3 regions of the Streptomyces sp. NPDC002206 genome follow, and region 1 is predicted to be linked to each of the others. Evidence: riboswitches for the same ligand, from Rfam matches in the RefSeq annotation. Region 1 holds a riboswitch; each other region holds the start of a gene.
The links. A riboswitch is a leader RNA that binds a small molecule or an ion and turns the genes downstream of it on or off. The one in region 1 is predicted to bind cobalamin.
Positions count from the first base shown of each region.

Region 2: it holds a riboswitch for cobalamin, as region 1 does, so the genes downstream of both, ACWCP8_RS15245 (cobalamin biosynthesis protein) here and ACWCP8_RS06150 (CbtB domain-containing protein) in region 1, are expected to answer to the same signal.
Region 3: it holds a riboswitch for cobalamin, as region 1 does, so the genes downstream of both, ACWCP8_RS00395 (ribonucleoside-diphosphate reductase subunit alpha) here and ACWCP8_RS06150 (CbtB domain-containing protein) in region 1, are expected to answer to the same signal.

Region 1 is NZ_JBSFCW010000002.1:279,734-287,577, forward strand. Features, by position in the region: gene ACWCP8_RS06130 (dihydrolipoyl dehydrogenase family protein) at 1-255, shown strand, start outside; gene ACWCP8_RS06135 (hypothetical protein) at 490-645, opposite strand; gene ACWCP8_RS06140 (Asp23/Gls24 family envelope stress response protein) at 682-1,176, opposite strand; gene ACWCP8_RS06145 (histidine phosphatase family protein) at 1,424-2,035, opposite strand; adenosylcobalamin (AdoCbl) riboswitch at 2,148-2,296, shown strand; gene ACWCP8_RS06150 (CbtB domain-containing protein) at 2,300-2,518, shown strand; gene ACWCP8_RS06155 (CbtA family protein) at 2,547-3,320, shown strand; gene ACWCP8_RS06160 (GNAT family N-acetyltransferase) at 3,402-3,977, opposite strand; gene ACWCP8_RS06165 (SDR family oxidoreductase) at 4,169-4,918, shown strand; gene ACWCP8_RS06170 (SDR family oxidoreductase) at 4,992-5,888, shown strand; gene ACWCP8_RS06175 (TetR/AcrR family transcriptional regulator) at 5,922-6,647, shown strand; gene ACWCP8_RS06180 (tetratricopeptide repeat protein) at 6,804-7,169, opposite strand; gene ACWCP8_RS06185 (pirin family protein) at 7,336-7,844, shown strand, end outside.
Region 2 is NZ_JBSFCW010000006.1:278,149-285,992, reverse strand. Features, by position in the region: gene ACWCP8_RS15265 (alpha/beta hydrolase) at 1-422, opposite strand, end outside; gene ACWCP8_RS15260 (class II aldolase/adducin family protein) at 503-1,225, opposite strand; gene ACWCP8_RS15255 (inorganic phosphate transporter) at 1,519-2,805, shown strand; gene ACWCP8_RS15250 (hypothetical protein) at 2,818-3,051, shown strand; cobalamin riboswitch at 3,217-3,345, shown strand; gene ACWCP8_RS15245 (cobalamin biosynthesis protein) at 3,497-4,477, shown strand; gene ACWCP8_RS15240 (cobyric acid synthase) at 4,474-6,033, shown strand; gene ACWCP8_RS15235 (putative cobaltochelatase) at 6,209-7,844, shown strand, end outside.
Region 3 is NZ_JBSFCW010000001.1:82,695-90,538, forward strand. Features, by position in the region: gene ACWCP8_RS00380 (DUF3311 domain-containing protein) at 1-45, shown strand, start outside; gene mctP (monocarboxylate uptake permease MctP) at 42-1,697, shown strand; gene ACWCP8_RS00390 (GNAT family N-acetyltransferase) at 1,841-2,341, shown strand; cobalamin riboswitch at 2,395-2,519, shown strand; gene ACWCP8_RS00395 (ribonucleoside-diphosphate reductase subunit alpha) at 2,663-5,059, shown strand; gene ACWCP8_RS00400 (ribonucleotide-diphosphate reductase subunit beta) at 5,059-6,072, shown strand; gene ACWCP8_RS00405 (hypothetical protein) at 6,069-6,281, opposite strand; gene ACWCP8_RS00410 (GlxA family transcriptional regulator) at 6,363-7,337, shown strand; gene ACWCP8_RS00415 (family 20 glycosylhydrolase) at 7,436-7,844, shown strand, end outside.

The DNA.
Region 1 (7,844 bases):
TACGACCTCGCCGCGGTCTCGGGCTCCGGCCTCTACGCGAGCGGTTACCGGGGGCGCGCCCGCATGGTCGTCGACCTCGACCGGGAGATCCTGCTCGGCGTCACCTTCGTCGGGCCGGGCATCGGCGAGCTGTTGCATTCGGCGACCGTCGCGGTCGCGGGCGAGGTCCCCATCGACCGGCTCTGGCACGCGGTCCCTGCGTTCCCCACGATCAGCGAGGTCTGGCTGCGCCTGCTGGAGGCGTACCGCGGCTGAGCACGGACGATGTGCCGGCGCGTGGAGGGACGGATCCCGACATGACCGACCCCCCGGCAAGAGACGGGGTCGCTGCGTTGTCGGGATCCGTCGCCCCCGCGTACTCGCACGCTGTACCCGCGTCCCGAAGTGCGGACGAAGTGGCGGCGAGCTCGTCGGGCGAGACATGCATGCTTCTCCACGTGACCGACGGCTGCTGCGCTCACACTGTCGTCCGGGGCCGGGCCAGCGGCTTCAGATCGAGGTCGTCGTGCCGTTGCTCGTGGTCGCGCAGATCACCCTCTGCCGCCGTGCGGCTGTCACCGGCTTCGACAGCGCGCTCGTACTCGGGCCCGAAGCGTTCTTGCAGATGCCGCCGCCGAACAGGCCGTCGCCATGGCCGATGGTCACCCCCTTCGACCAGGCGCGATCCGGTCCGGCGAACCACTACACGACTCGCCTCTCCGGCGCCTGCTGCTCCTCTTCCTCGTCGGGCAGCTTCACGTCGGTCACCGTGATGTTGACCTCTACGACCTCCAGACCGGTCATCCGCTCGATGGCGGCGATCACCTCGGTCCGGACATCGCCCGCGAGCTCGACGATCGGGAAGCCGTATTCGACGATGATCGACAGGTCGACCGCGGTCTGGACCTCGCCGACCTCGACCTTGACACCGCCGGTGACGGACCGGCTTCCCGCTCCGGGCACTCGCTCCCACACGGTCCCCATACCGCGGATGAATCCTCCGCCCATGCCCTGGACTCCGGGCACGCCCCGGGCCGCCAGCCCGGCGATCTTCGCCACCACACCGTCGGCGATCGTGGTACGCCCCCGTGCCCCGGGTTCCGTTCGGCGGTTTTCGCCATGCGGTCCCGGTCCGTGCGTGGACTCGGACGCCGGGCGGGTGGTCTCGGGCCGGCTCAGCTGTGTTTGATCGGTCATGGTCGGTCGCCCTTCCGAAGAGGAGGTGGGCTCGATCGCCTTGGCCATTTTACGTACCATTTGTCGGCATTGCTTGGGCGGAAGGGTGGATGGCCGAGCCCGCCGCTGAGGGGAGTGGGTTGTTGTGGGGGAGTCCGGCCTCGGGTGCCCGCCCTCCGGTCCGGGACAGGGAGGCGAAGTCCGTCGCGACGCATGGTGAAGGCGACGTACGTGATTCCCGGTCCATCACGGAGGTGGCTCCCCCCGGCTACCGTCTGTGCACTGCGGTGGTCTCGTCGGTTCCGGTGCCCAGGGACCGCCCGCATCGCAGGTTCCAGCGCCCGGACCGCCCGCTGAGCTCGGTCAGCGTCAGCGGAGCGACGTCCAACCGCCAGAACGTCTGCGACGGAAGGCCCAGCGCATGCACGATCGCGGCCCGCACCACCGCGGGTTCGACCACGGCGAGCACGCTGCCGTCATCGGCACCCTCCCGATGCAGCGAATCCAGCCAGCCGCCCACCCGCGCATGCAGATCCAGCAGCGACTCACCGCCGTGCGGGGCCGCCGAGGGGCCGGACAGCCAGGTCGACACCGCCTCCGGCTCGTCCCGGCTCACCTCCGCCAGCCGTTGCCCGCTCCAGCGCCCCAAGTCCCAGCCACGAAGGGCAGGTTCGGGATCGGACCGCAGCCCCAACGCCTCGGCGGTCCCGGCGCACCGTTCGTCCGGGCCGTGCACCCGGCGATCGGCACCAGGCACCGCGGTCGCGGCCGCCCGCGCCCGCCGGACACCGGACGCGTCGAGCGGGGCGTCGCCGTCGAAGCGGGCCTCGCGCAGCGCTGCGTTGAGCGCCGGTGAGATCAACATCACCCGTACCGTCAACACCCGTGTCAACTCCCTGAACTGTGGCCTCTTCAGTAAGCACACCATGGCATCCAGGGCTGTGAGGTGGGCAGATGGTGCCATGGCGGCGGGGTGCTCCCAGACGGTATGGTCGCGACGAACATGACGACGGTGTGATGGAAGTCCGGTGAGAATCCGGCACGGTCGCGCCACTGTGAACCCGTATCCGTACGGGAAGTCAGACCCAGCACTGTCGTCTCAGGCACCACGATCGGGACGCGTGTTCCCCCAGGAGGTTCTGCCATGGCACAGACTGCTGCCCCCGCCGCCGTCGCATCACCCGCCATCACCCCCATCTCGCTGAAGGCCATCGCCCCATGGGCGGTCTTCTTCGGCATTCTCATGCTCGTCCTGCTGTACTTCGTCGGCGCCGAGCAGGGCGCCACTGCGGTCATCTCCGGCGAGGGTGTCCACGAATGGGTCCACGACGGTCGCCACCTGCTCGGTTTCCCCTGCCACTGACACACCGCGCAAGCCAGGGGAACCCCTCATGAACTCCATATCTGTCAGAGCCCTACTGGTCCGCGGCATGCTGGCCGGCCTTGTGGCGGGCGCGCTCGCACTTGCCGTCGCCTACTTCCTCGGGGAGTCGCGGGTCGACGCGGCGATCGCCCTCGAAGAGGCGCACAGCCACGACCACGGCGGCGGCGAGGAACTCGTCAGCCGCGCCATGCAGTCCACGGCCGGCCTCGCCACCGGTGTCCTCGTCTTCGGCGTGGCCATCGGCGGCATCGCCGCGCTCGTCTTCTGCTACGCCCTCGGCCGCATCGGCAGGTTCGGCCCGCGGGCCACCGCAGCACTGATCGCGTTCGGCGCCCTGCTGACCGTGTATGTCGTGCCGTTCCTCAAGTACCCGGCCAACCCGCCGGCCGTCGGCAACCCCGACACGATCGGCCAACGCACCGCCCTGTTCTTCCTCATGGTCGCTCTCAGCGTGCTGCTCGCCGTCGCGGCCGTCATCCTCGGCAAGCGGTTGGCTCCTCGGCTGGGCAACTGGAACGCGACGATCGCCGCGTCCGTCGGCTACGTCCTCGTCATCGGGCTCGCCTACGCCTTCCTGCCCTCGTTCAACGAGGTCGGCAAGGACTTCCCGGCCGGTCTGCTGTGGGAGTTCCGCCTCGCCACCCTCGCCGTTCAGGTCACGCTCTGGACCACTTTCGGTCTGTTCTTCGGCTATCTGACCGAACGGCTGCTGGTGCCGGGACCGGACACGGTCCCGGCGGGCGGCGGCACGGCATCCCGCACGGCCACCGCTGCCGACTGACCGGCCGGAACACCGCTACGACCGAACCCGCCTGGAGACGCCTGGCGGGTTCAGTCGTGGTCGGGGTCCGGCCGTCCGGCGTCACGACGGACGTCGAGCGGAGACCTGGAGAGAAGGCTCGGAACCGGCGGCTTCGTCCGTCGCAGTCGCTCCGCCCCCGGGTTCGGCCGCCGATCCGGCCGGCCAGTCGATCCGGTAATGCCTCAGCAGGTCGTCCTCCCTGACGAAGTGCATACCCGCCGCTGCCATGACGTGATGGGACGCGGTGTTGTCGACGTCGGCGTCGCCCTTCACCGACGCGACACCCGCGGCGCGGGCAAACTCCAGCAGCGCACGCAGGGCCTCGGAGGCGTACCCCTTGCCGCGCATCGCCGGTATCAGGCCGTAGCCGATCGTGACCTGCCCCCGGTCGTCCGGGACGCCATGGAAACCGACTCCACCGATGGCGTGCCCGTCCTCGCGGAGGCGGATCTCGTAGGCGCCGAACGGATGAGGATTGCCGGTATCCGCGCAGTGTTCCAGGAAGTGCCTCGCGCCCGCCCGGTCGCCGTCGTTGGGGTAGTCGGGTGCCCAGAGGGCGTCCGGTCCGGGACTGCCTTCCACTACGCACTCCGCCTCCGCGGGGGTCAGTGGGTGGAGCACGAGCCGCGTTGTCACAAGAGCTTCCATGACTCGCCGGACTATCACGGCGGCCAACCTCGACGCATCGGAATTTTGACCGACCGAAGAGTGGGTAGCGACGGGCGTAACGTTGCTACGCATAGAAGGTAGCGACGCTACCCAAATGGTGTTAGCGTTGTTCCATCGGGATGCGGACATCACCGCCCCCCTGAAGCGGGAGCAATGCCTTGACTGAGCAGACCACCACCACTGCACGCCGGGTCGCGGTCGTCACCGGAGGATCCAGGGGCATCGGCCGGGAGAGCGCCGAGCGCCTGGCTGCCGACGGATTCGCCGTCGTCATCAACTACGCGGGCAACCGGACCGAGGCCGAGGCCGCCGTCGCGGCGATTGCTGCCGCGGGTGGCGAGGCAATCGCCCACCGTGCGGACGTCGCCGACGAGGCCGCGGTAGCAGCGCTCTTCGATGCGGCGGAGGCGGCCTTCGGGGGAGTCGACGTCGTCGTCCACGCCGCGGGCGTCATGACGCTCGCACCACTCGTCGACATGGATCTGGACGCCCTGGACCGGATGCACCGGACCAACATCCGTGGCACCTTCGTCGTCGACCAGCAGGCGGCCCGTCGCCTGCGCGGCGGCGGAGCGATCATCAACTTCTCCAGCTCCGTGCTGTCGCTGGCCCTCCCCGGCTACACCGCCTACGCCGCCACCAAAGGCGCGGTCGAGGCCATGACCCTGATCCTGGCCCGCGAACTGCGCGGCAGGGACATCACGGTCAACGCCGTGGCCCCCGGGCCGACCGCCACCGCTCTCTTCCTGGACGGCAAGGACGAGGCGACCATCGACAAGCTTGCCGGCCAGGCGCCGCTGGAGCGTCTCGGGACTCCGCAGGACATCGCGGAGGTCGTCGCCTTCCTCGCCGGTCCCGCCCGCTGGGTCAACGGCCAGGTCGTGCGTGCCAACGGCGGCATCGTCTGACCGCGCCCGCTGCGGCCGCAGACCGCCGCTCTTCTTCCTCTCCTACCCCGACCGAAAGACCGAGGACTGAGTCATGAGCAAGACCATCGTCATCACCGGCGCGGGATCCGGCTTCGGCGCCCTGGCCGCCCGCGCCCTGGCCCGCGAGGGCCACACCGTCTACGCGGCCATACGCAACACCCGGACACGCAACGCCGCACGTGTGGCCGAGGCGGCGGCGTACGCCGCCGAACACCAGGTGGACCTGCGCACCGTCGAACTCGACGTGCTGTCCCAGGAGTCGGTGGACGCCGCCGTGGCCACCGTCCTCGCCGACGCCGGTCAGCTGGACGTGATCATCCACAACGCCGGACACATGGTCACCGGCCCCACCGAGGCGTTCACGCCCGAGGAGCTCGCGGCGGTCTACGACACAAATGTGCTCGGCACCCAACGCGTCAACCGGGCGGCCCTCCCGCACCTGCGCGCCCAGGAACACGGGCTGGTCGTATGGGTGGGTTCCACGTCCACCAGGGGCGGCACCCCGCCCTATCTCGCCCCGTACTTCGCGGCCAAGTCCGCCATGGACGCGCTCGCCGTCTCGTACGCCGCCGAGCTCGCCCGCTTCAACATCGAGACCACCATCGTCGTGCCCGGCTCCTTCACCTCCGGCACCAACCACTTCGTCACCGGCGGCCACTCCGCCGACCTGACCGTCGTCCCGGCGTACGAAGAGCGCTACGCGGGGATGATGGACCAGGTCTCCCAACGCCTGGCCGCCCTCGCCCCCGCCGACGCCGACGTCTCCCAGGTCGCCGACGCCATCGTCCGGGTGGTCGGGACGGAGCATGGCAAGCGCCCCTTCAGGGTCCATATCGACCCCGTCGACGACGGCAGCGAAACGGTCAGCGCCGTCGCCGACCACATACGCTCCCAGTTCCTCACCCGCATCGGCCTCGACGACCTGTTGGCTCCCCATGCAGCGCGCTGACCCCCGCACGCTCCCCTTGATAGCGTCCGTTCGATGAGCACTCGAGCACGCATCCTGGAAGTGGCGGCCGACCTGGTCGCGAAGTCGCCGGACGGGGGCGTCTCCACCCGGGCCGTGTGCGAGGCCGCGCAGGTGGGGGCCCCGGCCCTCTACCGGTACTTCGGCGACAAGGAAGGACTGCTCTCGGCCGTCGTCGATCACGGCTTCGATGCGTACCTGGCGACGAAGCGGGAGCGCGGCGACACCGCGGACCCCGTCCAGGACCTGCGCGACGGCTGGGACAGCCATGTCGAGTTCGCCCTGCGCAATCCGAACCTGTACCGGTTGATGAATTCCCCCGCCATGCGCACCCCGCCGGCCGCCGCGCTCGAATCGCATCGGATCCTCACCAGGGACCTGGAACGGGCCGCGGCACAGGGAAAGCTGCGGATCGCGCCCGAGCCGGCCGCTCAGATGATCATGTCTGCCAATGTCGGCGTCGCGCTGATGCTGGTCGCCCGCCCGGCGACGTTCACCGACAACGGCATGTCGGTACGAGTACGCGATGCGGTGCACGCGGCCGTGTTCGTACCCGAAGCGAGCGGAGGCAAGTCGGAGGCCGCGGGTGAGGCGCAGATCCCCTCCGCCGCCAACCGGCTGAGGGCCCTGTTGCACGACTCTCCTCGCGCCGGACTCAGCAAGGCCGAATCGGCCCTGATGACCGAATGGCTGGACCGCGTATCGAACGCTGCGGGAAGCCGGGCCGCGGACGACGCGTAAACCGATCGCTCCGGCTGAGGCGCCACTTACCGGGGCATCGATCCCTGAGGCTCCGATGCCGATGGCCGGAAACCGGCCGGGGGCGCCGGGCCTCGGGACTGCGACCGGTCGACTCGTTCTTCAACACGGCCGCAGCCCGCCCGAAGGCGCTCCGCCTCAGAGGTCCGAGGCGCCCGCGTCGTCCCCGAAGTCCCCGGACATCGCCGCAGCCATCCGCAGATGCGGCGTCGCCTCGGCCTGCCGCCCCTGCCGCTCCAGCGTGCGACCGAGCATCAGCCGCGCGTAGTGCTCCACGGGGTCGCGCTCCAGCACGGCCCGCAGTTCCGTCTCGGCCTTGCCGAGCCGGGCCGAGTGGTAGTAGGCACGGGCCAGCAGCAGTCGCGGGGCGACCTGCTCCGGCGCTTCCTCGACCAGCCCACCCAGGATCCGGGCCGCGGTGAGATACTCCTTGGCCTCGAAAAACATCCGGGCGCGGTCCCAGCGGTCAGCTGCGGTACCGAACTCGAAGTAGCTGTCGTTCACTTGTCCTCCTCGGTTGCGGCCTTCCCGGATCCTGCCGGTCGGGCGTCCGGTCGTCCGCCCAGCCGTTCGTTCACCGTTGACAACACAGCATAATGGTTGAACATTCCACTAAAATCTCGGCGTGGGTATCGACCACCCATGCCCGCACGGGAATAGGTTGAGCGCCATGAGCAATCTCGATCGCCAGGCCGCACTCTCCGTCTGTGGAGGGCGGGGTTTCGTCGTCGCCGAGCCGGTACGTGAACTTCTCGCCCCGCGCCACGTCCAGCTCGGCGAGTCCACCGAGGTCCGCCGGCTGCTGCCCAATCTCGGCCGGCGCATGGTCGGCGCCTGGGCCTTCGTGGACCATTACGGCCCCGACGACATCGCCGACGAGCCCGGGATGCAGGTCCCGCCGCACCCCCACATGGGTCTGCAGACGGTGAGCTGGCTCCATGAGGGCGAGGTGCTGCACCGCGACAGCCTGGGCAGTCTGCAGACGGTCCGCCCGCGCGAACTGGGGCTGATGACCTCCGGCCGGGCGATCAGCCACTCCGAGGAGAGCCCGAAGCCGCACGCCCGTTTTCTGCACGGCGCCCAGCTCTGGGTGGCTCTGCCCGACGCGCACCGGCAGGTCGAGCCGCACTTCCAGCACCACACCGACCTGCCCACCGTCACCGCCCCCGGCCTCACCGC
Region 2 (7,844 bases), on a different contig from region 1:
TCGCCAGGGATCTCGACGTCCTGGTGGTCGAGGCCGAGGGCGGTGCCCGGGTCGCCGCTGTGCAGCGCGGGCGTGATCCGGACCTGGGTGCCGGGTTCCAGGCTGCCGCTGTTGACGCGTTCCAGTCGGCGCACGACGGCGTCGGCGGCGTGCGGCGCCTGTTCGATCACCGGGCCGACGACAGCGTGGACGCCGTCGCCCATCAGTCCGTACGTACCGGGCCGGAGCGCGGCGAAGGAGCGGGTGAGCGTGACCTGTCCGGCCGCCGTGGCGTGCACGGTGAGTTTGCGGTCGGCGGGGAGGGGACGTTCGGACGGCACCCTGAGGGCGGCGTCGCTGGCGTACCGGCCGGCCGCGACCACTGCCGCGCCGACGCCGAGGATGGTGATGACGGCTGCTGCCGTCGCTGTAGCCGGGCGCACCGCTTCAGTGTCGGGGGGTGTGCCGCTCCCTGCCAGTGGGCGGGGGCCGTCCGGTGGCCGGGCGGGCGTGCCCCTCCCGGTCAGCCGGGCTGTCCGTATCCCTTCAGGGCGTCCCGCACCTCGTCCAGCTGGGCCCGGGTGAGCAGGGACGGCGAGTGGCCGGGGACGGAGCTGGCGGTGAGCCAGAGTCTGCACATCCATTCGAGCTGGGCGGTGCGGTCGTAGGCCTCGTCGAGGGTGGATCCGTAGGTGACGGTCCCATGGTTCCGGAGCAGACAGCCTGTGCGGTCGCGCAGGGCGCCCAGCATGTTGTCGGCCAGCTCCTGCGTTCCGTACCGCGCGTAGGCCGCGGTGCGGACGGGGCCGCCGAGCATGGCGGCGGCGTAGTGCACGAGCGGTACCTCGGGCACGAGGGTGGAGACGGCCGTGGCGTGTACGGCGTGGGTGTGCACGACGGCGGCCGCGTCGCTGTTGCGGTAGACCGCCAGATGGAGTGGGAGTTCGCTGGTCGGGGTCAGTTCGCCGAGGACCTGGCGGCCCTTCAGGTCGACGGCGACGGTGTCGCCGGGGCCGAGCCGGTCGTAGGGCACACCGCTCGGCGTGACCAGGACGAGGTCGCCGACCCGCGCCGACACATTGCCCGAGGTCCCGACGACCAGGCCCTCCGCCGCGGTCCTGCGGGCGGTGGCGACGACGCCGTGCCAGGCCTGCTCGACGGCGTCCTGCGCGTCATGTGCGGCGTGTGCATCCTGTGTGTCCTGCGCGGCTGTTGCACCGCTTCCGTCCTCATGCCGATCGCTCATGGGGGAATCCTGTCAGCGGGGTGGGCGCGGCAGGGGACCGTCGGGTGACCGACATCTCTTTGTCGGATCTTCCGGCGTATTCGCCCTCGGGATCGGCGGTCCACGGGACGGAGCGAGGGCGGCGAATTCCAGCCACCGCACGCCCTGCAGCGGCCTCCGACTGTCGTGTGGCGGACGAAACGATCAACGCCACTCCGCTTGGAGTCACCACAGGGCCCCGTCCAGTTCATCTTCCGTTCACCCAGGTTGCCTACGGTCCACGAGCCAATGACGTCGAGCGATTGCCTGGGTAAATGGAACACATCACGCTGCTCCTCGCGATTGTGATCGTGACAGCTCTAGTGTTCGATTTCACGAACGGTTTCCATGACACCGCCAACGCGATGGCCACCACCATCTCGACCGGCGCTCTCAAACCCAAGACAGCGGTGGCCATGTCCGCCGCTCTCAACCTGGTCGGCGCGTTCCTGTCGATCGAGGTCGCCAAAACGATCTCCGGCGGGATCATCAACGAGAACGGGCTGCGGACAGAAGTCATCTTCGCGGCCCTCGTCGGCGCCATTCTGTGGAATCTGCTGACCTGGCTGGTCGGCCTGCCGTCCAGTTCCTCCCACGCCCTCTTCGGCGGTCTCATCGGCGCCGCGGTGATGTCGGCGGGCTGGTCCTCGGTCGACGGCGGCACCGTCGTCACCAAGGTGCTGCTCCCCGCGGTCGCCGCCCCGGTCGTCGCCGGTCTCGCCGCACTGCTGGCGACCAGGCTGACGTACCGGATCGGCGGCAAGGTCGGTAACGACGCCCAGGAGAAGGCCACCGCCAAGGGCTACCGCGCCGGCCAGATCGCCTCGGCCGGACTGGTTTCGCTCGCCCACGGCACCAACGACGCGCAGAAGACCATGGGCATCATCACCCTGGCCCTGGTCACCGGCGGCGTTCTCTCCCCCGGCTCCAACCCGCCGGTCTGGGTCATCGTCTCCGCCGGTATGGCCATCGCGCTCGGCACCTACCTCGGCGGCTGGCGCATCATCCGCACCATGGGCAGCGGCCTCACCGAACTCAAGCCGCCGCAGGGCTTCGCCGCCCAGACCAGCGCGGCCACGGTCATCCTGGCCTCCTCGCACCTCGGCTTCTCCCTCTCCACCACCCAGTCGTGCTCCGGCGCCGTGATGGGTGCGGGACTGGGCCGCCGGGGCGGTGTGGTCCGCTGGTCCACCGCGACTCGGATGTTCATCGCCTGGGGTCTGACCCTGCCGGCCGCCGGTCTGGTCGGTGCGGGCGCGGAATTCCTCACCAAGCAGGGCACTTGGGGTGTCGTCGTCGTCGCCATGCTGCTGATCGGGGGGTCCGCCGCCATCTGGCTGCTGTCCCGCCGCAAGCCGGTCGGTCACGGCGATGTCGCTCCCGACGCCGAACCGGCGGGTGTCATCACCACCGCCATGGCGGCCGTCACCCCGCCGCCCACCGGGGCCGCGGCTCCGGCCACGACGGTGGACGCCACCGCAGCCACGGACACGGACCTCAAGACCACCATCCCGGCCCCGGCCGGAACCGTCGCCGATCCGGCGCGGCCCGCCACGGTGTAAGGACAGATCACCATGAACATCGACTGGGCAGCTCTCGGCTCCGTCTTCGGCGTCTCCCTCGTCGTCACCGTGGCGCTGGTGGGCCTCTTCACCCTGGGCATCGTCGGCCTCTCCAAGCAGCCGGAACCGGCGGCGCAGGGCGGCTCCACCTCGGGCTCCCTGGCACTCGCCCGCACCGGCGCGTACCTCTGCTTCGGGCTCTGCGCGGCCGCGGTCGCGTACGGGATCTATCTGATCGTCGCCTGAGCACCTACCCGCACTCCGTCATCGGGGTCTCACCGGGCCGGACACACCTCGCGTGTGTCCGGCCCGATGTGCGTCTGCGCACACTGCGCCGCCGCAGGTCAAGGCCAGGTTGACGGGCATTCGCGGAGCGTGGTGGACTGCCGGAGCCATTTACGGCGACAGCAGAGGAAGCCGGTGCGAATCCGGCGCGGTCCCGCCACTGTCACCGGGGAGCAGTCCCCCACACCGGAAGTCACGGCTCGCGCAGGCGGGCTGGAAGGCCGGGGGAACTGCGGATCCGGGAGCCAGGAGACTCTCGCCGCCGGTCACGTCGAACCAGGGCGCGGACCCTGAGTGAGGACATATCGCCATGCCCGGCTGCCGTGCGTCGTCGTCCGTTTCTGTGCCGCTCCCACCAAGAGCCGACTGTACGAAGGTCCTTCGAGGCGCAACGGCCGGCTGAGCCGTGCGAGCCGACCGCATCTTCGCGTACGGCGCCACGGCCGGTCTGATCGGCGATCTGCTGCTCGGTGATCCCCGCCGGCGGCATCCGGTCGCCGCATTCGGACGGGCCGCCGCGGCCGTCGAGCGCCACCTGTGGCGCGACCACCGCGGGTGGGGCGCACTGCACACCCTGGTCTGCGCCGGAGGCGCCGCGGGCGGAGCCGCACTGGCCGCCCGTGCCGTACGCCGTCATCCCACCGCATCCGTCGCCCTCACCGCGGCCGCCACCTGGTCGGTCGTCGGCGGCACCTCGCTGGGGCGCGAGGCCCGCGCCATCGGCGGCGCGCTGGCCGCCGGTGACATCGCACTGGCCCGTGAGCGGCTCCCCCATCTGTGCGGCCGCGACCCGCACTCCCTCGACGGGCCGCAGATCGCCCGCGCCGTGGTGGAGTCCGTCGCCGAGAACACCTCCGACGCGGTCGTCGGCGCGCTGGTGTGGGGCGCGCTGGGCGGCGTGCCCGGACTCGTCGCCTTCCGGGCCGTCAACACCCTCGACGCCATGGTCGGGCACAAATCACCCCGCCATCTGCGCTACGGCTGGGCCTCGGCCCGGCTGGACGACGTCGTCGGCTGGCCCGGTGCCCGGCTCACGGCCGCGCTCGCCGTGGCTGCCGGGGGGCAGCCACGTCGGGCGGTACGGGCCTGGCGCGCCGACGCAGACAAGCACCCGAGCCCCAACGCGGGTCCGGTGGAGGCCGCGTTCGCGGGCGCGCTCGGCGTACGGCTCGGCGGGACCCTCGCGTACGGCGGCCGTGTCGAGCACCGGCCGGTGCTGAACGGCGCGGCGGGCCGTGCGGTGGAGACCGAGGACATCGAACGCGCGGTGCGGCTCTCGCGCCGGGTGGGGGTGCTGGCCCTCGGCGTGTGCGCGGCGGGCCGGCTGATCGCGGGACGGCGGTCGTCCACGGGGCGGCGCCCGGCCGCGGGACGGAGCGGAAGATGAGCGGCGGACTGCTGGTCGCCGGAACCACGTCGGACGCGGGCAAGAGCGTCGTCACGGCAGGCATCTGCCGCTGGCTGGTGCGCCAAGGGGTGAAGGTCGCGCCGTTCAAGGCGCAGAACATGTCGCTGAACTCGTTCGTCACCCGCGAGGGCGCGGAGATCGGACGTGCGCAGGCGATGCAGGCCCAGGCAGCCCGGGTGGAGCCGACCGCGCTGATGAACCCGGTACTGCTCAAGCCCGGCAGCGACCGCTCCAGCCAGGTCGTCCTGATGGGCAGGCCGGTGGGCGAGATGAGTGCACGCGGTTACCACGGGGGGCGGCAGGAGTCGCTGCTCTCCACGGTCGTGGACTGTCTGGAGCAGCTTCGGGGCACGTACGACGCGGTGATCTGCGAGGGGGCGGGCAGCCCGGCCGAGATCAATCTGCGCCGCACCGACATCGTGAACATGGGGATCGCGCGGGCTGCGCGGTTCCCGGTGGTCGTCGTCGGCGACATCGACCGCGGCGGTGTCTTCGCCTCCTTCTTCGGTACGACGGCGCTGCTCGGCGCCGAGGACCAGGCGCTGATCGCGGGCTATCTGGTCAACAAGTTCCGCGGCGACGTGTCGCTGCTGGAGCCGGGGCTCGACATGCTGCACGGGCTGACCGGGCGGCCGACGTACGGGGTGCTGCCGTTCGTCCATGGCCTGGGCATCGACGAGGAGGACGGACTGCGGGTCTCGCTGCGCGGGGCCGTACGCGAGTCGGTCGTCGCGCCGCCGCACGGCGAGGACGTGCTGCGGGTCGCGGTGTGCGCGGTGCCGCTGATGTCGAACTTCACCGATGTGGACGCGCTGGCCGCCGAACCGGGTGTGGTCGTGCGGTTCGTGGACCGGGCGGAGGAGCTGGCCGACGCGGACCTGGTGATCGTGCCCGGCACGCGCGGCACGGTGAAGGCGCTGGCCTGGCTGCGCGAACGGGGGCTGGCCGACGCGCTGCTGCGGCGGGCCGCGCAGGGGCGTCCGGTGCTCGGCATCTGTGGCGGGTTCCAGGTGCTCGGTGAGCGCATCGAGGACGAGGTGGAGTCGCGGGCCGGGCAGGTCGACGGGCTCGGGCTGCTTCCGGTACGGATCCGGTTCGACCGGGAGAAGACCCTGGCCCGGCCGGTCGGTTCGGCGCTCGGGGAGCCGGTGGAGGGGTACGAGATCCATCACGGGGTCGCCGATGTGCGGGGCGGCGAGCCGTTCCTGGACGGGTGCCGGGTGGGGGCGGTGTGGGGGACGCACTGGCACGGCTCGCTGGAGAGCGATGCGTTCCGGCGGCAATTCCTGGTGGAGGTCGCGGCGGCTGCGGGGCGGCGATTCGTGCCGGCGCCGGACACGAGTTTCGGGGCGCTGCGGGAGGAGCAGTTGGACCGGCTGGGGGATTTGATCGAGGAACATGCGGATACGGGGGCGTTGATGCGGTTGATCGAGGCGGGGGTGCCGGGAGGACTGCCGTTCGTGGGCCCCGGTGCCCCGGAGGTGCCGGCGGCCCGTGGGGCGCGCGGCGCCGGGGTGACCGGGGGGTCGGCGTGAGGGGGGCACCCGCGACGGGCTCCGTTCCCGTACCCGTCCCTTCCCGTGACCGGGGCTCCGCCCCGGACTCCGGTCCTCAGGGGCGGGACGGGCTGAGCAGCCGCCCGGACACGTTGGACGGCGGGCCTGGACGGAGCGCCGGTTCTTGGATGGATGACGTCGTCAAGGAGGCTTTGTGAGTACCCCGTACCCCTTTACTGCCATCGTCGGGCAGGACGATCTGCGGCTCGGATTGTTGCTGAACGCCGTATCGCCCGCTGTCGGTGGTGTGCTCGTGCGTGGGGAGAAGGGGACCGCCAAGTCCACCGCCGTGCGGGCGCTTGCCGCGCTCATGCCCGAGGTCGATGTCGTCTCCGGGTGCCGGTTCTCGTGTGACCCCGTGTTGCCCGATCCCGCGTGTCCCGATGGGCCTCACGAGGCCGGGGGCGGCGTGTCGCGCGCGGCTCGGACCGTGGAGCTGCCGGTGGGCGCGTCCGAGGACCGGCTCGTCGGGGCGCTCGACATCGAGCGGGCGCTCACCGAGGGGGTCAAGGCGTTCGAGCCGGGGCTCCTCGCCGATGCACATCGCGGAATCCTGTACGTCGACGAGGTCAACCTGCTCCACGACCACCTGGTGGACCTGCTGCTGGATGCGGCGGCCATGGGCGCCTCGTACGTGGAGCGCGAGGGCGTCTCCGTACGGCATGCCGCACGGTTCCTGCTCGTCGGGACGATGAACCCCGAAGAGGGCGAGCTGCGGCCGCAGTTGCTCGACCGGTTCGGGCTGACCGTCGAGGTCGCGGCGTCGCGCGAGACCGACCAGCGGGTCGAGGTGGTGCGGCGGCGGCTCGCGTACGACGACGATCCGGCCGGGTTCGCCGCCCGGTGGGCCGAGGAGGAAGGTGCGTTGCGGGAGCGGATCGCTGCCGCGCGGGCACTCCTTCCTCAGGTGGCGCTCGGGGACCGTGCCCTGCGGCAGATCGCCGCCACCTGTGCGGCCTTCGAGGTCGACGGGATGCGCGCCGACATCGTGATGGCCCGCACCGCGACCGCACTGGCCGCATGGGCGGGACGTACCGACGTGCTCGCCGAGGACGTCCGGCAGGCAGCGCTCCTCGCGCTCCCGCACCGGCGCCGCCGCAACCCCTTCGACGCGCCCGGTCTCGACGAGGACAAACTCGACGACACGCTGGAGCAGAACAGCGGTGACGGGGACGGCGGCGGGGACGACCCCGGTCCGGACGGGCCGGGTGGGGGCGGGCAGCCGCCGCAGGGGGACGGGCCCGACACGCCGCCGCAGCCCGAGGCGGGTGACGGCGACACGCCCGGACTCCCCTCGCAGGGCCGCCCGGCCGGGGGCGGTGAGCAGCAGCCCGTACGAGCTGCCGAGCCGTTCCGGACGAAGATGCTCAGCGTGCCGGGGATCGGTGAGGGTGCGGCGGGGCGGCGGTCCCGGGCGCGTACCGAGCACGGTCGCACGACCGGTGCGCGGCGGCCCGAGGGGCTGCTGACCAAGCTGCATCTGACGGCGACCGTGCAGGCCGCCGCCCCGCACCAGCACGCGCGCGGACGCACCGGGCGCGGCCTCGTGGTGCGGCGCGATGATCTGCGGCAGGCCACCAGGGAGGGGCGCGAGGGGAACCTGGTGCTCTTCGTCGTGGACGGATCCGGGTCGATGGCCGCCCGGCAGCGCATGGGCGCCGTGAAGGGCGCGGTGCTGTCGCTGCTGCTGGACGCGTACCAGCGGCGGGACAAGGTCGGTCTGATCACCTTCCGGGGCAAGGGCGCCGAAGTGGCGCTGCCTCCGACGTCGTCCGTGGACACGGCCGCCG
Region 3 (7,844 bases), on a different contig from region 1:
TGGCAGCGTGACCAGCGCTCCCGCAAGGGGGGTGCTTCCGCATGAAGGACGGCGTGAACGGCGTCGCGCTCGGCGTCTTCATCTTCTTCTTCCTGGCCGTCACGGTCATCGGCTTCATGGCCGCGCGCTGGCGCAAGGCCGAGAACGAGGCCAGCCTCGACGAATGGGGGCTGGGCGGACGGTCGTTCGGCACCTGGGTCACCTGGTTCCTGCTCGGCGGCGACCTGTACACCGCGTACACCTTCGTCGCCGTCCCTGCCGCGATCTACGCGGCAGGCGCGGCCGGCTTCTTCGCGGTCCCGTACACCATCCTCGTGTACCCGTTGATCTTCACCTTCCTGCCGCGGCTGTGGTCGGTGTCGCACAAGCACGGGTACGTCACCACCTCGGACTTCGTCCGCGGCCGCTTCGGATCGAAGGGGCTCTCGCTGGCGGTCGCCGTCACCGGCATCCTCGCCACGATGCCGTACATCGCGCTTCAACTCGTGGGCATCCAGGCGGTGCTTGACGTGATGGGCGTCGGCGGCGGCGAGAACACCAACTGGTTCGTCAAGGACCTGCCGTTGCTGATCGCGTTCGCGGTGCTCGCCGCGTACACGTACTCCTCCGGGCTGCGGGCCCCCGCGCTGATCGCGTTCGTCAAGGACGGGCTGATCTACCTGGTCATCGCGGTGGCGATCATCTACATCCCGATCAAGCTGGGCGGCTTCGACGACATCTTCGCCAAGGCCGGCGAGGCGTTCTCGCAGACCAACCCCGCAACCGGCAAGCCGCGCGGCGCCCTCGCGCCGGCCGATCCGGGCCAATGGGGCTACGCCACTCTGGCCCTGGGTTCGGCGCTTGCACTCTTCATGTACCCGCACTCGATCACAGCGACGCTCTCCAGCCGCAGCCGTGACGTGATCCGGCGCAACACCACTATCCTGCCGCTGTACTCGCTGATGCTGGGCCTGCTGGCGCTGCTCGGCTTCATGGCGATCGCCGCCGGGGTCAAGGTGCAGAACGGGCAGCTGGCGATCCCGCAGCTGTTCGAGAACATGTTCCCCGACTGGTTCGCCGGGGTGGCGTTCGCCGCGATCGGTATCGGCGCGCTGGTGCCCGCCGCGATCATGTCGATCGCCGCTGCCAACCTCTTCACCCGGAACATCTACAAGGACTTCCTGAAGCCCGACGCGACCCCGGCCCAGGAGACGAAGGTCTCCAAGCTGGTGTCGCTGCTGGTGAAGGTCGGTGCGCTCGCCTTCGTCCTCACGATGGACAAGACGGTCGCGATCAACTTCCAGCTGCTGGGCGGGATCTGGATCCTGCAGACGTTCCCGGCGCTGGTCGGTGGCCTGTTCACCCGGTGGTTCCACCGCTGGGCGCTGCTCGCCGGCTGGGCGGTCGGCATGGTCTACGGCACGATCGCCGCGTACGGGGTGGCGAGCCCGACCCAGGCGCACTTCGGCGGCTCCTCGAAGGAGATCCCGGGGATCGGCGAGATCGGCTACATCGGCCTGACGGCGTTCGTACTGAACGTGGTGGTGACGGTGGTGCTGACGTTCGTCCTGAACGCGGTGAAGGCCCCGGCCGGAATCGACGAGACGTCACCGGCCGACTACACGGCGGACGCGGGCGACCCTGGCGTGAAGGTCGAACTCCCGTTGGCCAGGCCCGAGCCGGCCGGCTCCCCCGACGCGAGCCCGTCGACCAAGTAGGCCTGTACGCCAGTCATGAATGTGGCCCGCCCGGCGACGGAGGACAAATCCGTGGCCGGGCGGGCCACACAGGTCTCGGACAGGAGCGGCACCTCTGGTGCCCCTGGGCGCGCGCCCCGCGCCCCGTACTGCAGACTTCCGCCATGGACATATCGATCAGGCCCGTCGACCCCACCGAACACCACCTCCTCGGCGAGATCACCGCATTCGCGTACCTCGACGACGGCCTGCTCGACCTCGGTGCCGACGACCCGTATCTCGAACAACTCCGCGACGTGCCGCGCCGCGCCACCGAGGCCGACGTGCTCGTCGCGGTCGGTGCCGACGGCCGGGTACTGGGCGGCGTGACATACGCACCGCCCGGCAACCCGTGGGCCGACATCGCCGGCCCCGACGAGGCCGAATTCCGGATGCTCGCCGTCGCGCGGGAGGCGCGTGGCCTCGGGACGGGTGAGGCGCTCGTACGGGCCTGTATCGACCGTGCACGGGGTACGGACGGCGTCGCGCGGCTCGTCCTGTCGACGCAGTCGGCCATGCTCGGGGCCCACCGGATCTACCGTCGGCTGGGCTTCGTACGGACTCCGGAGCGCGACTGGTATCCCATTCCAGGCCTCCAGCTGCTCACCTACAGCCTCACCCTGTGAACCCCGTACGACACAACATGTGGGGGCCGTCTCATAGGGCGGCCCCCACATGTATGCTCGTGCTCGCTGTCGCCGCAGGGAAATCCGGTGTGAATCCGGAACTGTCCCGCAACGGTGTGATCGGTGTACTTTTGCGCACCCTGTAAGTCCGAGGACCTGCCGACAGCGCGTCCGGCTCGACCGATCCGGACGCCCAGACGTCCGGGCCTCGCGGATGGGCCGGTGGACGCCGCACGGAGTGCTGCCCTCTTTTCCGGGCCTGCCTCTGCCCGGCTGCCCCGCTCCCCGCCCGGCCCCGAGCCGAGCGAGGGAGAGCACCACATGACCATCGCGCCAGCCGATCCGGCTTCAGTCGCCGAGTCCACGGGAACCGCGAACGACGGACCCGGGACCGCACTGCTGCGGACCCTGACCGACCTCACCGTCGATCTGCCCGACACCGACCCCGGTCGCGTCGCCGCCGCCGCGCTGCGCGGCCGCAACGCCCGGTCGGACGAAGCAGAGTTGCGTTCGCTGGCCACCGAGGCCGCCGCGGGTCTGATCTCCGAGGACCCCGCGTACTCCCGGCTCGCCGCCCGCCTCCTCACCCGCACCATCGCGGACGAGGCGGCCGGTCAGGGCGCGGTGTCCTTCTCCGCCTCGGTCTCCGTCGGCCACCGCGAGGGTCTGATCGCGGACCGCACGGCCGCGTTCGTGGCGCTCCACGCGGCCCGGCTCGACGCGCTGGTCGAGCAGTCGCTCGCCGACGGCGCCGACGACCGGTTCGGCTACTTCGGACTGCGGACGCTGCACAGTCGCTACCTGCTGCGCCACCCGCACACCCGTCAGGTCATCGAGACGCCCCAGCACTTCATGCTGCGGGTCGCGGCCGGTCTCGCCGAGGACGACTCGGCGCGCGCAGTGGACGAGGTCGCCTCGCTGTACGGCCTGATGAGCCGCCTCGACTACCTCCCTTCCTCCCCCACACTCTTCAACTCCGGCACCCGGCACCCGCAGATGTCCTCCTGCTATCTGCTGGACTCGCCACTGGACGAGCTCGACTCGATCTACGACCGCTACCACCAGGTGGCACGACTCTCCAAGCACGCGGGCGGCATCGGCCTCTCGTACTCCCGGATCCGCGCCCGCGGTTCGCTGATCCGCGGCACCAACGGGCACTCCAACGGCATCGTGCCGTTCCTGAAGACACTCGACGCCTCGGTCGCCGCGGTGAACCAGGGCGGCCGCCGCAAGGGCGCCGCCGCCGTCTACCTGGAGACGTGGCACGCGGACATCGAGGAGTTCCTGGAGCTGCGCGACAACACCGGTGAGGACCAGCGGCGTACGCACAACCTCAACCTGGCGCACTGGATCCCGGACGAGTTCATGCGCCGGGTCGACACGGACGGCGACTGGTCACTGTTCTCGCCCGCCGACGTGCCCGAACTGGTCGACCTGTGGGGAGACGAGTTCGACGCCGCGTACCGGGCCGCCGAGGCCAAGGGCCTGGCCCGCAAGTCGATGCCGGCGCGTGAGCTGTACGGCCGGATGATGCGGACCCTCGCGCAGACCGGCCAGGGCTGGATGACCTTCAAGGACGCCTCCAACCGGACCGCGAACCAGACCGCCGAGCCGGGCCGCGTGGTCCACTCGTCGAACCTGTGCACCGAGATCCTCGAAGTCACCGACGACGGCGAGACGGCCGTCTGCAACCTCGGTTCGGTCAATCTCGGGGCGTTCGTGGCCGACGGTGAGATCGACTGGGAGCGGCTGGACTCCACCGTCCGTACCGCCGTGACGTTCCTCGACCGGGTCGTCGACATCAACTTCTACCCGACCGAGCAGGCCGGCCGGTCCAACGCCCGCTGGCGCCCGGTGGGTCTGGGCGCCATGGGGCTCCAGGACGTCTTCTTCCGGCTGCGGCTGCCGTTCGACTCCCCCGAGGCCCGCGCGCTCTCCACGAAGATCTCCGAGCGGATCATGCTCGCCGCGTACGAGGCGTCCTGCGACCTCGCCGAGCGGTCCGGTCCGCTGCCCGCCTGGTCCGAAACGCGCGCCGCGCGCGGTGTGCTGCACCCCGACCACTACGCCACCGAGCTGACCTGGCCGGAGCGCTGGGACGCGCTGCGCGCCCGGATCGCGAAGACCGGTATGCGCAACTCGCTGCTGCTGGCCATCGCGCCGACCGCCACGATCGCCTCGATCGCCGGGGTGTACGAGTGCATCGAGCCGCAGGTCTCCAACCTCTTCAAGCGCGAGACGCTCAGCGGTGAGTTCCTCCAGGTCAACGCGTATCTGGTGGATGAGCTGAAGAAGCTCGGCGTGTGGGACGCGCGGACCCGTGAGGCGCTGCGCGAGGCGAGCGGCTCCGTGCAGGGGTTCGCCTGGATCCCGGAGGACGTACGGGCGTTGTACCGCACGGCGTGGGAGATCCCGCAGCGCGGACTGATCGACATGGCGGCGGCGCGTACACCGTTCCTCGACCAGAGCCAGTCGCTGAACCTGTTCCTGGAGACGCCGACGATCGGCAAGCTCTCCTCGATGTACGCCTATGCCTGGAAGCAGGGGCTGAAGACGACGTACTACCTGCGCTCGCGCCCGGCGACGCGGATCGCCCGCGCGGCATCCGGCCGGGCAGCGGCCGCCGCCCCCATTCCCGTACAGCAGGCAGCGGCTCCCGACGCGGACGCGATCGCCTGCTCCCTCGAAAACCCCGAGTCCTGCGAGGCCTGCCAGTAATGAGCAACACCGAGAAGAATCTGCTCGACCCGGGCTTCGAACTGACCCTGCGGCCCATGCGCTACCCGGACTTCTACGAGCGCTACCGCGATGCGATCAAGAACACCTGGACGGTCGAGGAGGTCGACCTCCACTCCGACGTGGCCGACCTCGCCAAGCTGTCCCCCGGCGAGCAGCACATGATCGGCCGACTCGTCGCGTTCTTCGCGACCGGCGACTCGATCGTCTCGAACAACCTCGTGCTGACGCTGTACAAGCACATCAACTCCCCCGAGGCGCGGCTGTACCTGTCGCGGCAGCTGTTCGAGGAGGCGGTGCACGTCCAGTTCTATCTGACGCTGCTCGACACGTATCTGCCCGACCCGGATGACCGCGCGGCAGCGTTCGACGCGGTCGAGGAGATCCCGTCCATCCGCGAGAAGGCGCAGTTCTGCTTCAAGTGGATGGACTCGGTGGAGAAGATCGAGCGGCTGGAGACGAAGGCGGACCGCCGTCGCTTCCTGCTGAACCTGATCTGCTTCGCGGCGTGCATCGAGGGGCTGTTCTTCTACGGCGCGTTCGCGTACGTCTACTGGTTCCGCTCGCGCGGCCTGCTGCACGGTCTCGCCACGGGGACCAACTGGGTCTTCCGCGACGAAACGATGCATATGAACTTCGCGTTCGAGGTCGTGGACACCGTCCGCAAGGAGGAGCCCGACCTCTTCGACGACGAACTCCAGCAGCAGGTCACCGACATGCTGAAGGAGGCCGTCGACGCGGAACTGCAGTTCGGCCGTGACCTGTGCGGCGACGGCCTGCCGGGTATGAACACCGAGTCGATGCGCGAGTACCTGCAGTGCGTGGCCGACCAGCGGCTCGCCCGGCTCGGCTTCCCGACGGTCTACGGCTCCGAGAACCCGTTCTCGTTCATGGAGTTGCAGGGTGTTCAGGAGCTGACGAACTTCTTCGAGCGCCGCCCGTCGGCGTACCAGGTGGCGGTGGAGGGCTCGGTCGCCTTCGACGACGACTTCTAGACTCTGGCACCGACCCTGGGATACGGGCGCCGCGTTGCCGTGACCGGCTGCGCGGCGCCTGCCGTTTCCGGGGGCTCCGCCCGCCGTTCGTGCTCTGCGGCGCGCAGCTCACGGTTGATCCGGCGCTCCCGTGCGAGCCCGATGAGTGCGGGCAGCAGGACGAGAGCGAAAAGTGCCGCTATGGCCAGGAAGTTCATGAATGTGTTCATGCCTCTACTGTCGTCCGTGCGACCACATTCCGGCAGTGGCAGGACTGCCACACAGCATCGAATTACTGCCACACTGACGTCATGCTGAAGAATGTCGCCGCTCTCCTGCTGGACGAGGTCCACCCCTTCGAACTCGGCGTGCTGTGCGAGGTGTTCGGTCTCGACCGCAGCGACGAGGGTCTGCCGGTCCACGATTTCGCGGTGGTCTCCGCGGAAGGCCCGATGCTGCAGACCCATGCCGGGTTCACCATCAGCACACCGCACGGAATCGACCGGCTGGAGGAGGCCGACCTCGTCGCCGTACCGGCCGGCAGCCACTTCATGGACCGGGAGTACCCCGAGGAGGTCCTGGACGCCCTGCGCCGCGCGGTGGACCGCGGGGCGCGCGTGCTGAGTGTGTGCTCCGGCGCGTACGTCCTCGGCGCGGCCGGGCTGCTGGACGGCCGCCGATGCACCACCCACTGGCGCCACACCGCCGAGCTGGCCCGCCGCTTCCCGCGGGCCGTCGTCGAGCCCGATGTGCTGTACGTGGACGAGGGGCCGGTCATCACCTCGGCGGGCACCGCCGCCGGGATCGACGCCTGTCTGCATCTGGTCCGTCAGGCGCACGGTCCCGATGTCGCCAACGCCATCGCCCGCCGCATGGTGGTGCCGCCGCACCGGGACGGCGGCCAGGCGCAGTACATCAAGCGCCCGCTGCCGCGCACCGCGTGCGACACGGTCGGCGGGACGCTCGCCTGGATGGAGCGCCATCTCGACCAGGAGATGACCGTCGAGCAACTCGCCGCCCAGGCGCACATGTCGCCGCGCACCTTCGCACGCCGCTTCCAGCAGGAGACCGGCACCACCCCGTACCGCTGGCTGCTACGACAACGAGTCCTGCTGGCACAGCACTTGCTGGAGACCTCCGATGAAACGATGGATGTGATCGCCGACCGGACCGGTTTCGGAAACGCCGCCGCGTTGCGTCATCAGTTCGTCAAATCCCTGGGGACCACTCCGAATTCCTATCGCCGTACCTTCCGTGGACCGATGTCCGTCTCCGAAGCTGCCTGATCCACGTCGGACCTGACCTCCGATCATTCGTCCAACCATTTTCCGCATCAGTCCATGGACCACGGGCCCCGCTGCCCGCAAGGGTCGGGCGCATGGACATGCGGATGGCAAGACGAAGGACCATCGGAGCCGTGGTGACGGCGCTCGCCGCCGCGCTGCTGCCCTGGCAGAGCGCGGCGGCCGAGGGCGGCTCGGCCGCCGCGGCCCCGCCCGAGGTGCTGCCCACGCTCCGCGAATGGCAGGGCGGTCAGGGCGAGTTCACGCTCACCGATCGGGCCGGAATCGTGCTGGACGGGGTGCGGGACAGTCGTACGGCCGCCGACGCACGCCGATTCGCCGGCGAACTGAACGGCAGGGCGTCGGTGTCACAGGGCCGCGCGGCCCGTTCCGGGGATATCGTGCTGCGCCAGGACCCGTCCCAGAAGGGCGTGTTGGGAGCGGAAGGCTACCGGCTCACGGTCGGCGCCCGCATCACCGTCACCGCCGCGACCTCCACCGGCGTGTTCT